DNA from 2 places in the Pseudoalteromonas sp. McH1-7 genome. Region 1 is predicted to be linked to the other one. Evidence: predicted binding sites of a transcription regulator. Region 1 holds the regulator's gene; the other holds the start of a gene.
What was found. The regulator sigma-54, encoded in region 1, starts transcription at its own class of promoters, with help from an activator protein. The targets are predictions, from matches to a motif close to GTTGGCACGNNNNTNGNNT.
Positions count from the first base shown of each region.

Region 2: a site for sigma-54 is predicted at 3,760-3,778, ahead of flgB (flagellar basal body rod protein FlgB). Genes of this name have one in related genera too.

Region 1 is NZ_JABWPQ010000018.1:40,349-47,826, reverse strand. Features, by position in the region: gene HUZ36_RS13560 (KpsF/GutQ family sugar-phosphate isomerase) at 1-937, shown strand, start outside; gene kdsC (3-deoxy-manno-octulosonate-8-phosphatase KdsC) at 937-1,488, shown strand; gene lptC (LPS export ABC transporter periplasmic protein LptC) at 1,485-2,039, shown strand; gene lptA (lipopolysaccharide transport periplasmic protein LptA) at 2,029-2,583, shown strand; gene lptB (LPS export ABC transporter ATP-binding protein) at 2,580-3,305, shown strand; gene HUZ36_RS13535 (RNA polymerase factor sigma-54) at 3,352-4,851, shown strand; gene hpf (ribosome hibernation promoting factor) at 4,881-5,168, shown strand; gene HUZ36_RS13525 (PTS sugar transporter subunit IIA) at 5,170-5,628, shown strand; gene rapZ (RNase adapter RapZ) at 5,621-6,493, shown strand; gene HUZ36_RS13515 (HPr family phosphocarrier protein) at 6,483-6,755, shown strand; gene mgtE (magnesium transporter) at 7,271-7,478, shown strand, end outside.
Region 2 is NZ_JABWPQ010000002.1:241,551-249,028, reverse strand. Features, by position in the region: gene flgN (flagellar protein FlgN) at 1-120, opposite strand, end outside; gene flgM (flagellar biosynthesis anti-sigma factor FlgM) at 113-436, opposite strand; gene flgA (flagellar basal body P-ring formation chaperone FlgA) at 509-1,216, opposite strand; gene HUZ36_RS02400 (chemotaxis protein CheV) at 1,357-2,289, shown strand; gene HUZ36_RS02395 (CheR family methyltransferase) at 2,305-3,138, shown strand; gene flgB (flagellar basal body rod protein FlgB) at 3,812-4,222, shown strand; gene flgC (flagellar basal body rod protein FlgC) at 4,225-4,656, shown strand; gene HUZ36_RS02380 (flagellar hook assembly protein FlgD) at 4,673-5,353, shown strand; gene flgE (flagellar hook protein FlgE) at 5,395-6,795, shown strand; gene HUZ36_RS02370 (flagellar basal body rod protein FlgF) at 6,919-7,478, shown strand, end outside.

The sequences.
Region 1 (7,478 bases):
AGTGTTTGCTACTGAGCTTGCAGCAATAGAGGAAGTGCAGCAGTTTGTCGATCAACAGTTTGAGCAAGCTTGTAAAATAATGTTTAATTGCCAAGGTCGAATTATTGTTATTGGTATGGGTAAGTCAGGTCATATTGGAAATAAAATTGCCGCTACACTCGCCAGCACAGGAAGCCCTGCTTTTTTCGTGCACCCAGGTGAGGCTAGTCATGGCGATTTAGGTATGATCACCAAAGATGATGTGGTTTTGATGATATCAAATTCAGGTGAAACCCAAGAAGTTATCTCAATCTTACCGATAATTAAACGTTTAGGTGCACCTGTGATCTCTATGACAGGCAACCCAAGCTCAACCATGGCTCGCAACGCTAGTGTTCACCTTTGCGTTAAAGTGTCAAAAGAGGCGTGCCCACTAGGATTAGCGCCCACAGCAAGTACCACAGCAACGCTGGTTATGGGAGACGCATTAGCAGTTGCTCTACTTGAAGCCAGAGGATTTACTGCCGATGATTTCGCGCTTTCTCACCCGGGAGGAAGTTTAGGCAAACGACTATTACTCACAGTCGCTGACATCATGCACAAAGACAGTGCCATTCCTATGGTCAGTAGCAACTGTACCGTCAAAGAAGCCCTTTTCGAAATGTCTGCAAAAAGTCTTGGAATGACAGCGATTGTCGACGAGCAGACACAATTGCAAGGTATTTTTACAGACGGTGACTTGCGCCGTATCATAGAACAAAAAGTAGACATACACACAACGCCAATCACACAAGTTATGACCGCAAAAAGTACCACCGCACGCGCCGATATGCTCGCTGCTGAGGTGCTAAATATTATGGAAAATAAACGCATCAATGGACTAATTGTGGTTGACGAGAATAATGTCCCTGTGGGTGCATTGAATACCCAAGATTTACTTAGAGCGGGAGTGCTATGATGCAGTTTAGTGACCTTTATCAAGATATCTCAACAGATGCTTGGCAAAAAGCAACTCAAATTAAACTCTTAATTTGCGATATTGACGGTGTATTCTCTGACGGACGCATTTATCTAGGTAACAACGGTGAAGAATTAAAGGCATTCAATACCAAAGACGGCTTCGGTATCAAAGCGCTAGTAAACTGCGGTATTGAGGTTGCGGTCATCACAGGTAGACATTCACAAATAGTTCAGCAACGCATGACTAGTTTAAATGTAACGCATATTTACCAAGGTCAAGAAAACAAGCTAGTGGCATATGAAGCACTAAAAACGCAGCTTAATCTGAAGGATGCAGACATTGCCTATATTGGCGATGATGGCCCTGATCTGCCAGTGATGGAGCAAGTTGGCTTTGCTGTCGCCGTGAATGATGCACATCCGCTGATAAAACGCATTGCCCACTATACCACTTTGATGCCGGGAGGCTTTGGCGCCGTCAGAGAGTTAACAGATCTGCTCATGCTCAGCCAAAACCACCCTCTTACCACTACAGGGTCAAGTACATGACTGTGCTTCGTGTCATTCTGCTCATTACTTTTAGTGCGCTGATGATTTGGCTGTGGTCGCCGATGTTTAACGCATCAGAAATCAACAAGAAAAGTGACGATGAACCACTTGCTAAACCCGATTATGTGGCGACCGCATTAGAGCAGACTACCTACAGTGAAAATGGCTTACTAAACTACCATGTGACTGCTGATAAAATGGAACTTTATCAAGACCTTGGTTTTAGCCACTTTGCAAAACCCATTTTTACATTATATAACGGTGAGCAAAATTGGCAGATAAGCGCATTGGAAGCCACATTATACGAGAACAACACCCTGATTTTAGAAGGGGATGTTTTAGCAAAAAACCTCACACCAGACGCAATGATCAGTACTATCAATGCCGACAATGTCAGGGTTGAAATTAAACAAAAGTTGATGAAATCAGAACACCCCGTCATTATCACAGGCCCTAGCCTTAAAATTACCGGTAAAGGCCTACATGCAGACTTGCAAAAACAGCTGATTGAGCTCATCAACCATACAAAGACAATTTATTATGACCAGTAAAATAATTAACAAATTAGTTTTCTTCGGCTTGCTCGCAAGTTCCACTTTCGCAGCTGCTGCAGAGCAAAATGAAGTCATTATCGATGCTGGCCGTCAGCAAGCTCAACTGCAAAGTAACATAGGCATTTTCGAGCAAAACGTTGTCATTATTCATGGCACAAGAAAAATCAATGCTGATCGTTTGGAAGTGCACCGCCGCGCTGAGCTTGGTTCAAATAAGCAGCTACTAATTGCTACTGGCAACCCTGCGGTTTTTGAAGAAGCTCAGGCAGATGGTACAACCTTACGCGCAGCGGCTAATGAAATTCGCTATGATGTTGCCGAATTAAAATTAGTACTTACTGGCAATGCTGAAATATCGCAAGCGGGTCAAAAAAGTAGTGCACAAGTCATTACTTATCATATCGAAAAGCAACTCATTAGTGCCGAGCGCTCTGAACAGGGCGACTCTCGGGTTAGAACAATTCTGGTTCCTGTTGAAAAGAAATCTGACACCAGCGTGGAAAAAAGTGAAGATCCACAGGAAAAAGGTAACAATTCATGAGCGAGCTCAAAGCAACAGGCTTGGCAAAAAGTTATAAAGGTCGCCAAGTTGTCAAAAATGTAGGACTGAGTGTCGAAGCAGGTAGCATCGTTGGTTTACTTGGCCCTAATGGTGCGGGGAAAACCACTACTTTTTATATGATTGTGGGCTTAGTACCAAGTGACAAAGGCTTTATACAAATCGATGATGATGATATCACCCTACTCCCGATGCACAGTCGCGCACGCCTAGGGATTGGATATTTACCTCAAGAGTCATCCATATTTAGGAAGCTAACGGTATATCAAAACCTCATGGCTATTTTGGAAACCCGCAAAGATTTGTCTAAAGTTGAAAGAGAAGCTCAGCTTAATGAGTTGTTGGATGAATTTAATATCCAACACATCCGTGATTCTCAAGGGATGGCATTATCTGGAGGAGAGAGAAGACGGGTAGAAATTGCTCGTGCTTTAGCCGCTAATCCTAAGTTTATCTTGTTAGATGAACCTTTTGCTGGCGTTGATCCAATTTCAGTGTTAGATATAAAGACAATCATTGAGCACCTTAAAAATCGTGGGATCGGTGTACTGATCACCGACCACAATGTAAGAGAAACGCTGGACGTATGTGAAAAAGCCTACATCGTTTCACACGGTGAATTAATCGCCGCTGGTACGCCAGAACATGTTTTAGCGGATCAAACCGTAAGAGATGTCTACCTAGGCGAACAATTCAAGCTATAGTTAAGACGTAGTATTAATAACTGTTAAAAGGGATTGTTAGAGATACATGAGGCAATCATTACAGCTGCGCATGGGGCAGCAACTTACAATGACTCCACAACTGCAACAAGCCATACGCCTGTTGCAGCTTAGTACGTTGGATCTACAGCAAGAAATACAAGAAGCGTTGGACAGCAACCCACTATTGGAAGTGGAAGAAAGCGATACCGCAGACGCAGAAAGTACTGAACAACAAAGCCAAGATAAAAATAATACGGACGATAGTCAGCAAAGCTCAGATGAAGCGCCTGTCAGCGAGTATGAAATGGACTCAGATACCGCCATGAGCAAAGAAACGGTTAGTGATGATCTTGCCATGGATGTGACTTGGGATGAATATATGAGTGCTGCACCAGCATCAAGCGCAGCTCCTTTACCTGATGATGATAACGTCTACCAGGGAGAGACTTCCGAATCACTACACGACTACCTAATGTGGCAGTTAGAACTTACGCCATTTAGCCCAACAGATAGAGCCATTGCTATTGCCATCATCGAAGCGGTAGATCTGTCTGGCATTTTAACGCTTTCCTGTGAAGATATTTTAGAAAGTATCAATGATGAAAACAGTGAAGAGCCGGTAGAGTTGGATGAAGTCGAAGCCGTACTTAAACGTATCCAGTTGTTTGACCCTGTCGGTATTGCTGCACGAAGTTTGCAAGAATGTTTATGTATTCAGTTAAATCAATTTGCACCTGACACACCGTGGATCACCGAAACCAAGATGATCCTGACCGAGCACATTGATTTACTTGCGAGCCGTGATTACCGTACCTTAGCGAAAAAAACACGCTTAAAAGAAGCTGAGCTAAAAGAAGTTATGACGCTGATCCACAGTCTTAACCCTAAGCCAGCTGCGAGTATTATTCATGAAGAACCAGAATACGTTATTCCAGATGTGTCGGTAAAAAAAGTGAAAGGCCGCTGGGTTGTAGAGCTAAACCCTGATGCGATGCCTAAGATTAGAGTAAATGACCACTACGCTGCGATGTCGAGAACTGCTAAATCGAGTACTGATAGCCAGTTTATTCGCTCACACCTTCAAGAAGCAAAGTGGTTTATTAAGAGCTTAGAAAGTCGCAATGACACTTTATTGAAAGTTACCAATTGCATTGTGCAACAACAACAGGCATTCTTTGAACATGGCCCCGAAGCGATGAGACCTATGGTGTTAAACGATGTCGCAGAGATGGTTGATATGCACGAATCTACGATTTCTCGTGTCACCACCCAAAAGTACATGCACACACCAAGGGGCATATTTGAGCTGAAGTATTTCTTCTCAAGCCATGTCAGTACCGAAAATGGAGGTGAGTGCTCCTCAACAGCAATACGAGCACTCATCAAAAAGCTAATAGCTGCGGAAAACACTGCTAAACCATTAAGTGATAGCAAAATTGCAGATATTTTAGCTGAACAAGGAATTAAGGTAGCGAGACGCACGATTGCAAAATATCGTGAATCCCTAGCCATTCCACCGTCAAATCAGCGTAAAAGCTTGATATAAGACGTTAAACACAAGAAGGAAAAATGCTTATGCAACTAAATTTAACTGGTCGCCATGTAGAAATCACTGACTCTTTAAGAGATTATGTCACCAACAAGTTTGCGAAGCTTGAGAGGCACTTTGATCATATCAATAACGTTCATGTGATCCTTGATGTCGAAAAACTAGTTCAAAAAGCAGAAGCAACATTGCACGTAAATGGCGGCGAGCTATTTGCATCAACAGAGCATCAAGACATGTATGCAGCAATTGATGGCCTGATTGACAAACTAGACCGTCAAGTAATTAAACACAAAGAGAAGCTCACTCGACACTAAAATGAAATTAAGTGAATTAGTGAATAAGGACTGTAGCAAAGCTGCGGTCCTTTTTAGTAGCAAAAAACGTATTCTCGAGTACATTAGCGAATTAGCGCATAGCCAAATCCCTGATACCAGCCAGCACACTATCTTAGATGCCCTTATGGCACGAGAAAAGCTGGGAAGTACAGGTATAGGTAAAGGGATCGCAATTCCTCATGGGCGACTTGAAGGTATTGATAAAATACTGGCGATGGTCTTGGTAAGCGAACAAGGGATCCCGTTTGAGGCGATCGACAAACAGCCTGTCGATATTTTTGTCGCATTCATCGTACCTGAAGGAGATAATCAACAACACTTAAAGACCTTAGCTGCGATTGCTGATACACTCAAAAATAAGTCATTTTGCAAAATGCTCAGGCAAGCGAAAAATGACGATGAGTTATATGCAGTGATCCAAGGTGAATTTGATGAGTGATGAAGAAAAAGGACTCGAGCTTATCATTATCAGTGGCCGTTCTGGTTCTGGTAAGTCTGTAGCACTTCGAGTATTAGAAGATTTAGGCTACTATTGTGTCGACAATATTCCGGTTAATTTACTCCCCTCTTTAGTTCGTAGTGTTTCTGACAACTACAACAAAGTTGCTGTTAGTATCGATGTCCGCAACCTCCCCAAAGAACAAGATGAGTTCAACGATATACTCGAGTACTTACCAGGTTTTGCTAAACCAATCCTGTTTTATCTAGACAGCGATGATCAGACGCTCATTAAACGTTTTTCAGAAACGCGCCGTTTGCATCCATTATCAATACACAACCTGCCTTTAGACGTTGCAATTAAAAAAGAGCGTGAGCTGTTAGATGTATTGACGACTAGAGCTGACTTCTTAATTGATACTACCAGCCTTAGCGTGCACCAACTGGCAGAAGATATTCGTGAAAAGATTTTAGGTCAGAAAAATAAACAACTTATCATTACCTTTGAGTCTTTTGGCTTCAAGCACGGTATTCCAAAACAAGCAGATTACGTATTTGATGCGCGTTTTTTACCAAACCCGCACTGGGAACCAGAGCTAAAGCCATTAACGGGGCTAGATCAGCCGGTAAAAGACTATCTCTCAAGTCATAGCATAGTGCAGAAATTTACTTGGCAAATTCAAACGTTTGTCCAAACTTGGTTGCCACACCTTGAACGAAACAACCGTAGCTACTTAACCATAGCTATAGGCTGTACTGGTGGCCAGCACCGCTCTGTTTATTTAGCACAAACGATTGGTGAGCGCTTTGCAAAAACACACTCTAACGTAAAAATCCGCCATCGTGAGCAAGAGAATAATGTGTGAAGATACATTTTTAATCCAAAATAAGCTTGGATTACATGCTCGAGCAGCGACTGAACTGGCTCAGCTTGCCGTTCAGTTTGATGCAGAGGTGACTTTATATCAGGGCGATAAAAGCGCGTCAGCGGATAGCGTTCTGGCACTGCTACTTCTGGAGAGCAGCCAAGGTAAAGAAGTTAAAGTTGTGTGTAGCGGCCCTGATGCGCAGCCCGCACTGGATGCTATCGGTATGCTGATCCATAATAAGTTCAATGAATCAGAATAACTCCCCACAACCGTAACAGGTATTGTGTCAGCACCAATTCATATAACATGTGCTACACTTCGATACGCAAATTCAATTAAATAAGTCTCGCCTACTCGCCTGTAAACCTTGGTAGAACAAAGAAAACTGCGTTACACTGTAGTGGCTGTTAGCGCTAAAACTGGCTGCTAGAAGGGCGTGATACCAACTGTCTTAATACTTGCTCAATTTGAAGGGGTAAGCCTGACGCTAGTAACTGCGTTAAAAAACTCTTATTTAGAATAAATTAATGCTCCTAAGCTGAGGTGATTATTTCGATACATGAGGCTAAACGAAGCTAGTATGGTATATCCCAGTTTTGAGTCGGTTGAGGTGGTAATTCATTTATAATAAATAAAGCTAGAATAAACTGGCAGCCCACCCACGGAAATATATTGTGTCACATTTTTACAAGACATGGTTTCTGAATACATTACAGCATGTTGGGGCGAGCAAACCACTATCATTTACTGTCAACATTATCAAAAAGGACGCGTATGCCTGAAGTATTTGAACAAGACTATACACTGGAGCAACTTCAAAAGGTTACCAAAGCCTTAAACAGTGGTCAGTTTGTTCAAGTAAGGCGTATGCTAGCAGAAACCGCTCCTTGTGATACCGCACTCCTACTAGAGTCATCACCTCATAAAGTTCGCTCTATGCTCTGGCAACTTGTTGACCCAGATATTCAAGGGGATGTGCTCG
Region 2 (7,478 bases), on a different contig from region 1:
GTGGTCGCCACGGCGAGAGGCTAGTTCATCAAGCTCACGCGCCAGAAGCTGGGTCATCGCTTCTAGCGTTACAATTTGTTCAGAAAGTTTGTGGTGGCAAAGCCGAACCAAATTATCCATATATTTCAAACTCAAATGCAGCTATGTTCTTCGCCAGTTTTTCGGCATCAACTTGGTATTTGCCTTCAGCTATCGCTTTTTTCAGCTCTTCGACTTTCTTGTCATCGAAGCCTGAAGACTGCTGTGCCTTTTCATTCACTGTTTTTAATTGCTGTGCTTGTGGTGTTAGACTGACGGAATCTGCCGCAGCTTTTGGGGTAGCGGGCGCTTTAGCCGCTGTAGCACTGGCCTCATTTCGTTGCAATTCAGCTTTTTGCTGTTTAACGTTGTTTGCAACGGTGGAGGACTGATTTTGACCGTTAACTTGATTGACCATGATTATAGACCCAATAATATTATACTCTCAGCCATAATATCGGCGCGAAATAGTATTACTTTAGCAAATTTTTCATAAATTCACCTCTACTGTTTCCACTTCTATTACTCTAGCACGTAAGGTTTTGCCTGAGCGAGTATTTTTCACAGTAATTAGTTCACCCCTGTTGCCATCTTGCATTGCCTCACCTTGAGTTTTAATAACAAGCCCCCCTGATTTGGCAAAAATAGTTACATTGTCGCCTTTGCAAACCATACAAATATGTGACTGTGTAAATGCTTGCCCTTCACGGATGTTTCTTTTACTGCGACTACCAATTAATAAGGTTTGGTCTTCTATATATGAAACTCGGCGAAACCGTTTAGGCTGCATTTCGACTTTAATGTCATCTTCCGTTATCACTCTACCTTTTTCTAGCATGGTCGCGCTAACTAACACTGGAAACAAGTGTTCAATGCGCACATGCACATACTGTGTCCACCCTTGTAAATCATCACATTTTATTTGAACAGTAACTTGGGTATTAAATGGTGGTGTCGCTGCTGTGCTGTGTACCAGTGGTGCTTGACACACTCTAGTGGGGATTCTTGAGTCAAGTGGTATAGCAAATATTGATAGTTGGCTATCAGGGTCAAGTTCTACCTGTGGAGCAACAAAATCGACAGCAGTTTGTTCCAAGGCTTTGTTGTCATATTGCTGACAGTGGCCATATCCTATGCTTATAAAATGAGCGAACAAACAAAAAAGTTGAATGTAACGGGTTTTTTTTAACAAACTCATGATGTTTCGACTATGCTTATGGGGTGAAACAAGGTATAAAGATTCTGCTTTAATAACTGCACCTAATCAAGGGTGGTAAACCATATCAGAGTCGAAGCAAAGATCGTTCCGATTAGCGGTTTATACAGTAGGAGATTGAAATGGCAGGTATTTTAGACTCGGTTAACCAACGAACACAACTGGTTGGTCAAAACCGTCTCGAGCTATTACTTTTTCGGCTTCAAGGTCGACAACGCTTCGGCATCAATGTGTTTAAAGTCCGGGAAGTGCTGCAATGCCCAGCACTCACGAGTATGCCAAAGTCAAACCCTCTAATCAGGGGGGTAGCCCATATTCGTGGTCAAACTATTTCTGTGATAGACATGTCACTTGCAGTAGGTGGGCCACCTATTCAGGATATTCGCAATTGTTTTATTGTTATTGCTGAGTACAACCGTTCCGTTCAGGGCTTTTTAGTTAGTGCTGTTGAGCGTATCGTCAACATGAACTGGGAAAAAATAATGCCGCCACCGTCTGGTGCAGGCCGTTATTCGTACCTGACAGCGGTAACTGAAATTGAAAATGAATTAGTTGAAATTTTAGATGTAGAAAAGATTCTCAATGAGATCTGTCCAATCAATACAGAAGTGAGTGCCGATATTGTATCTGATGGTGAGATGCAAAAAGATCTTGGTGAACGTATAGTATTCATTGCTGACGACTCAGCTGTGGCTCGTAATCAGGTAAAACGTGCGCTTGAGCCTCTGGGTGTTCAAACCGAGCTGGCTAAAAATGGTAAGGAGGCGTTAATCAGATTACGAGAGATAGCAGAAGTAGACTGTCAAAATAATGTCACTGAGCGCGTTGGATTATTAATTTCTGATGTTGAAATGCCTGAAATGGACGGCTATACATTAACAGCAGAAATAAAAGCGGATCCGAAATTAGCGCCATTGCATGTAATACTTCATACTTCATTGAGTGGTGTATTTAATCAAGCGATGATAGAAAAAGTCGGCGCTGATGATTTTATTGCAAAGTTTAACCCTGATGAGTTGGCAGCAGCGGTTAAAAAATGGGTTCACTGTGATTAAAGCTGGTGGTAGCACTTGGAAAATAAGCATTTAGAGCAAAAAGAGTACGATCAATTTAGAACTTTTTTGGAACAACAGTGCGGTATTGTGCTGGGTGACAATAAGTTATACTTGGTTAAAAGTAGGTTAGCCCCTCTTATGGCTCGTTTCGGTGTGGAAACGCTTTCATCTTTAGTGGCTAAAACGCTTAGTCCACATGAGCGGCAACTGCGTGCCGCCGTGGTTGATGCAATGACCACAAATGAAACGCTTTGGTTCCGCGACACTTACCCATTTGAGCTAATCAAAACCAAAATTTTGCCAGAGTTTAAAGACTTAAGGCGACCGGTAAAGATTTGGTCTGCTGCCAGTTCGTCAGGACAGGAACCGTATTCGATAGCGATGTCGGCGAATGAATATACAAGCAAGAGCCCAGGCTCGCTGAAGATGGGTGTACAAATTGTAGGCACTGATATATCTAACACTATGTTAGATATGTGCAAGAACGCGGAATATGATGCACTTGCACTAGCCAGAGGCTTATCCCCAGAGCGCAGAAAGAAATTTTTCACTGATAGTGGTAATGGCATGGCAAAGGTGGTTGAGCCAATCCGCAAAATGGTGAGCTTTAGGCATTTGAACCTACTTGATTCTTATGCGCTGATGGGAAAGTTTGATGTGATATTCTGTCGCAACGTGCTGATTTACTTTGCACCTGAGGTGAAGGCAAAAATAATTTCGCAGTTTGCGCAATCACTTAATCCAAATGGGTATTTGTTTTTGGGAGCCTCAGAGTCAATGGCCGGGTTAAGCGATGACTTCAACATGATCAGGTGTAATCCTGGTATCATTTATCAGAAGAAAGCTTAACACAATAATGGCAGCAGGGAAGCTTGCCTGTTGATTTATTGCGGTACAAAAACGCTGTACCCAGCAGGTGCCTTAAACTTTGACAACAACTTCACTAACTGTAACAGCCTCTTTCATCTAGTGAGCTATTTTTAGACTCTAAATTCTTACTGATAATATTAATCCACTTAACCAATTTGAGCTCGAAATAATAACTTATTATCCAGCCGCTGTGATCCCTAATACCAATTACCTTAATTAAGAGGTCTATTTTCAGGCGAGAAAATCTTGTCAATAACCGTCTTATGCTGAGGTACCTACGCTCTGTAGGCAGGCAAAAATTTCGCTATTGAGTTGCTCTAAATAAACAAGACACTTTTAACGCAGTTCGCATCAGATTTACTCCTTCAAATTGAGTCGGCATTATACAAACCAGTACCACTCCGCCAAGTTACTTTAAACGCTCTGCCGTTATTTTATTCACATAGGCATACTCTTAAGATTGTCACAATCGTGAAAGTCATCCCTTTAATGCCGATACAAATTCCCTATATTGTACTGTGTAAACTGATACAAAGAATATTAACTGCTATTGATATGCTACTACCCTCTTGAATTGTAAGGATTTAAAATAAATTTCTAATTGGCCTGAATATTGCTTTTACCTAATGAGTCAAATTTTTGGAGTGAGATAATGGCAATCAGTTTCGATAAAGCGTTGGGTGTACATCAGCACACAATGCTACTTCGTTCTCAACGTGCTGAAATTTTAGCAAGCAATATCGCAAATGCAGATACTCCAGGATATAAAGCGAAAGATATCGATTTTGCGAGTGCCTTGAAAGCGGCAAAGTCATCGCAAAGAAGCGGCAATGATATGGTCAGAACAGATGCCAAGCACCTAAGTGGTGGTACTAAAATGAGTAATTCATCTGAGCTATATCGTTCGCCAAATCAAGCAGATACAGGTGATGGTAACTCAGTTGATATACAGGTGGAACGAAACTTGTATGTACAAAACGCATTAGAGTACCAAGCCAGTATGCAGTTCCTATCTGGTAAGTTCAAAGGGCTTAAAAAAGCTCTAGGTAGTCAAGGGGCATAACGATGAGTTTATATAACGTTTTTGATATAGCAGGTTCTGGCATGAGTGCACAAAATGTGCGCCTGAATACGACCGCGAGTAATATATCTAATGCAAACTCCGTTAGCTCTAGCCAAGATAAAGTATATCGAGCTAGACATCCCGTTTTTGCCGCTGAACTTACCAAGGCCGCAGCGTCTCAAAGCAATGCTGCCGGTTCATCTGTAGGAGTTAAAGTGCTGGGTGTAGTTGAGAGTGATAAGCCACTTCAAGTGGAGTATAACCCCAATCATCCCAGTGCAGATGCAAATGGCTACATTTATAAACCGAATGTGAATGTGGTGGAAGAGATGGCAAATATGATTTCAGCGTCCCGTTCATATCAAACCAATGTACAAGTTGCAGATGCAGCAAAACAGATGCTGACAAAAACGCTGCAACTAGGCCAGCGCTAATTGGGAGTAACAGCTGATGAGTAATAACGTAAATGCCACATCAACGGGTGTAGATTCACTCTACTGGGACAGGCAAAAGCAGGCCGAGGAGCAAAAGCCCAGAGATGAGTTGTCGCAAGAAGACTTTTTCTCGCTACTTACTCAACAGCTGTCCTTTCAGGATCCGAGTAAACCTGCTGATAATGACCAGATGATTGCGCAAATGACGAGTTTTACAATGGCTGAGGGGATTTCGAAGCTTAATGAGAACTTTGACTCGTTAGCAGCATCCATGACTTCAAACTCGGCATTACAAGCGTCAACATTAATTGGTAAAAAGGCGTTGCTGGAGTCTACGACACTAGAGCATGGTGGAGATTCCTTATCTAAAGGCTCTGTTATTGTTCAAGAGCCGGTACAGAATTTATCCGTAGGAATTTATGACGAAGCTGGTGCCCTGGTGAATACATTAGAGCTCGGTGAGCAAAGCGCCGGTGCTGTGAGGTTTACGTGGGACGGTAAAAATAAAGACGGTGAAACAATGCCTCCGGGTGAGTACACCATCAAAGCTGAAGGGATGATTGAAGGTGAGTACCAGACACTTCCATCTGCGACATTCAGAAATATAGATAGTGTGAATGTTAATGGTGCAAATGGCATCGTTATTAACACGAAAGAAGGCGCGGTGCGCTTAACTGACATTGCTGAAATAGCATAATAGTTTTAGAGAATTAACCTTAAGAAATTAGAGGTGAGAGTATGAGTTTTAACATAGCATTGACAGGTATTGCGGCCGCGCAAAAAGACTTGGATGTAACGGCAAATAACATCGCTAACGTAAACACCACAGGCTTTAAAGAGTCTCGAGCAGAATTTGCTGATGTATACGCTTCGTCTGTTTTTAGTTCAGGTAAAACGAAAAATGGTGATGGTGTGCAAACCACTATGGTTGCGCAGCAATTTCACCAAGGTTCACTCAAGTTTACACAGAATTCACTTGATTTGGCGATTGAGGGTGAGGGCTATTTTGCCATGTCAAACTCATTACAGTCACAGGACTTCACGTATTCTAGAGCTGGCGCGTTTAAACTCAATAAAGACAACTTTATTGTAAACGCCAAAGGTGACTATTTGCAGGGGTTCCCAGTTGACCCCTCAACAGGTGATACCACATCATTGAGTTTGAGTACCACGTCGCCAGTACAAATCCCAGACGCGTCAGGCTCGCCTCGTGCCACATCTCAGATTTATACGTCGTTCAACCTTGATGCAACGGTTCAGCCACCGACGATTGCGTTTGACCCAGAGCAACGCGCGTCGTATAACTCCAGAACGGCTATTACCGTGTATGATTCGCTTGGTGAGTCTCATACGCTACAGCTATTTTTCAGAAAAACAGCTGACAATGAATGGTCTACCTATGCAACGTTAGATGACAAACCGTTTAACCATAATGCCAGACAGATTGATCCGACGGCAACGCCACCAATTCCGTATACGCCTGTCAGTGTATTTCGCTTTGATGCCAGTGGTATTCCATCACAGACTGCTGCTGACCCATCAGCAACGCCGCTAGTTTTTAATAATAATACCGGTTCGACTTTTAACCCGCTCAGTCTGGCAGGCCCACAAGACGCAACGGATCCGACAATTGGTATGTCGAATTTGCTTGATAATGGTGCGACTTTTCCCAATGATATTGTCGTAAACTGGCGCGATGAAGCAAACACAGCGCAAAAGCTGCCGACTCAATACTCGTCAGGTCGATTTGAAGTAAAAGCATTGGAACAAGATGGTGCCACAGTTGGCCGTTTGGCGGGAATTGATATTGGCTCTGATGGTAAGGTAGTTGCATCTTACACTAATGGCGACTCCACTTATTTAGGTCAAGTTGCATTAGTACGTTTTCCAAATTCACAAGGCCTACAAGCGATAGGCAATACTGAATGGAAGAAGAGTCTATCCTCTGGTGAACCACTAGCAGGGGAACCTAACACTGGTACTTTAGGTAGTATTAGCTCTTCAGCCTTAGAGCAGTCAAACGTAAACTTAACTAATGAGCTGGTTGACTTGATAAGCGCACAGCGTAATTTCCAGGCTAACTCGCGAGCACTCGAAGTTAATTCAACATTACAACAGAATATATTACAGATACGATAATATATTATGCCCTCCAAAGGCTGCTTCTCAAGCAGCCTTTTTTATTCCCGTCAAAAACACTTCACCATTTTGGCATTGAGTTTGCATTACATATACCAAGTTAGAATTTTATAGGTCATCGTCATGGATAAAATGGTGTATATCGCGATGTCAGGCGCTAAGCAAAGCTTACGTGGTGTGGCGTTAAAAGCGAATAACCTAGCAAATGCCAACACGACTGGCTTCAAAGCGGACTTTGCACAGGCTCGTTCAATGCAGGCATTTGGTGAAGGGTTACCTACCCGTGTGTTTGCAATGCAAGAGCGCCCAGGAACTAATATGACTGGTGGGGCAATAGTCGAAACCGGTCGGGAGCTAGATATAGCTGTTGATGATAAGTCTTGGATCAGTGTTGTTGACGCATCAGGCGAAGAAGCATATACCAAAGTTGGTACGTTGAATATTCGTAATGACGGTGCGTTAGTTACTGCTCATGGGCGTCAACTTATTGGCGAAGGTGGGCCGATTGTTCTACCCATACCTGTAGATAAAGTGGTGTTTAGCGATGATGGCTCCATTCAAGTTCGTCCACAAGGAGCGCCTGCTAATTTTCTAGAGGTTGTTGATAGGCTGAAGATTATAAAGGCTGACAGCAACAAACTAGAAAAAGGAAATGACGGCCTATTCAGGCCCAAAGAAGACAC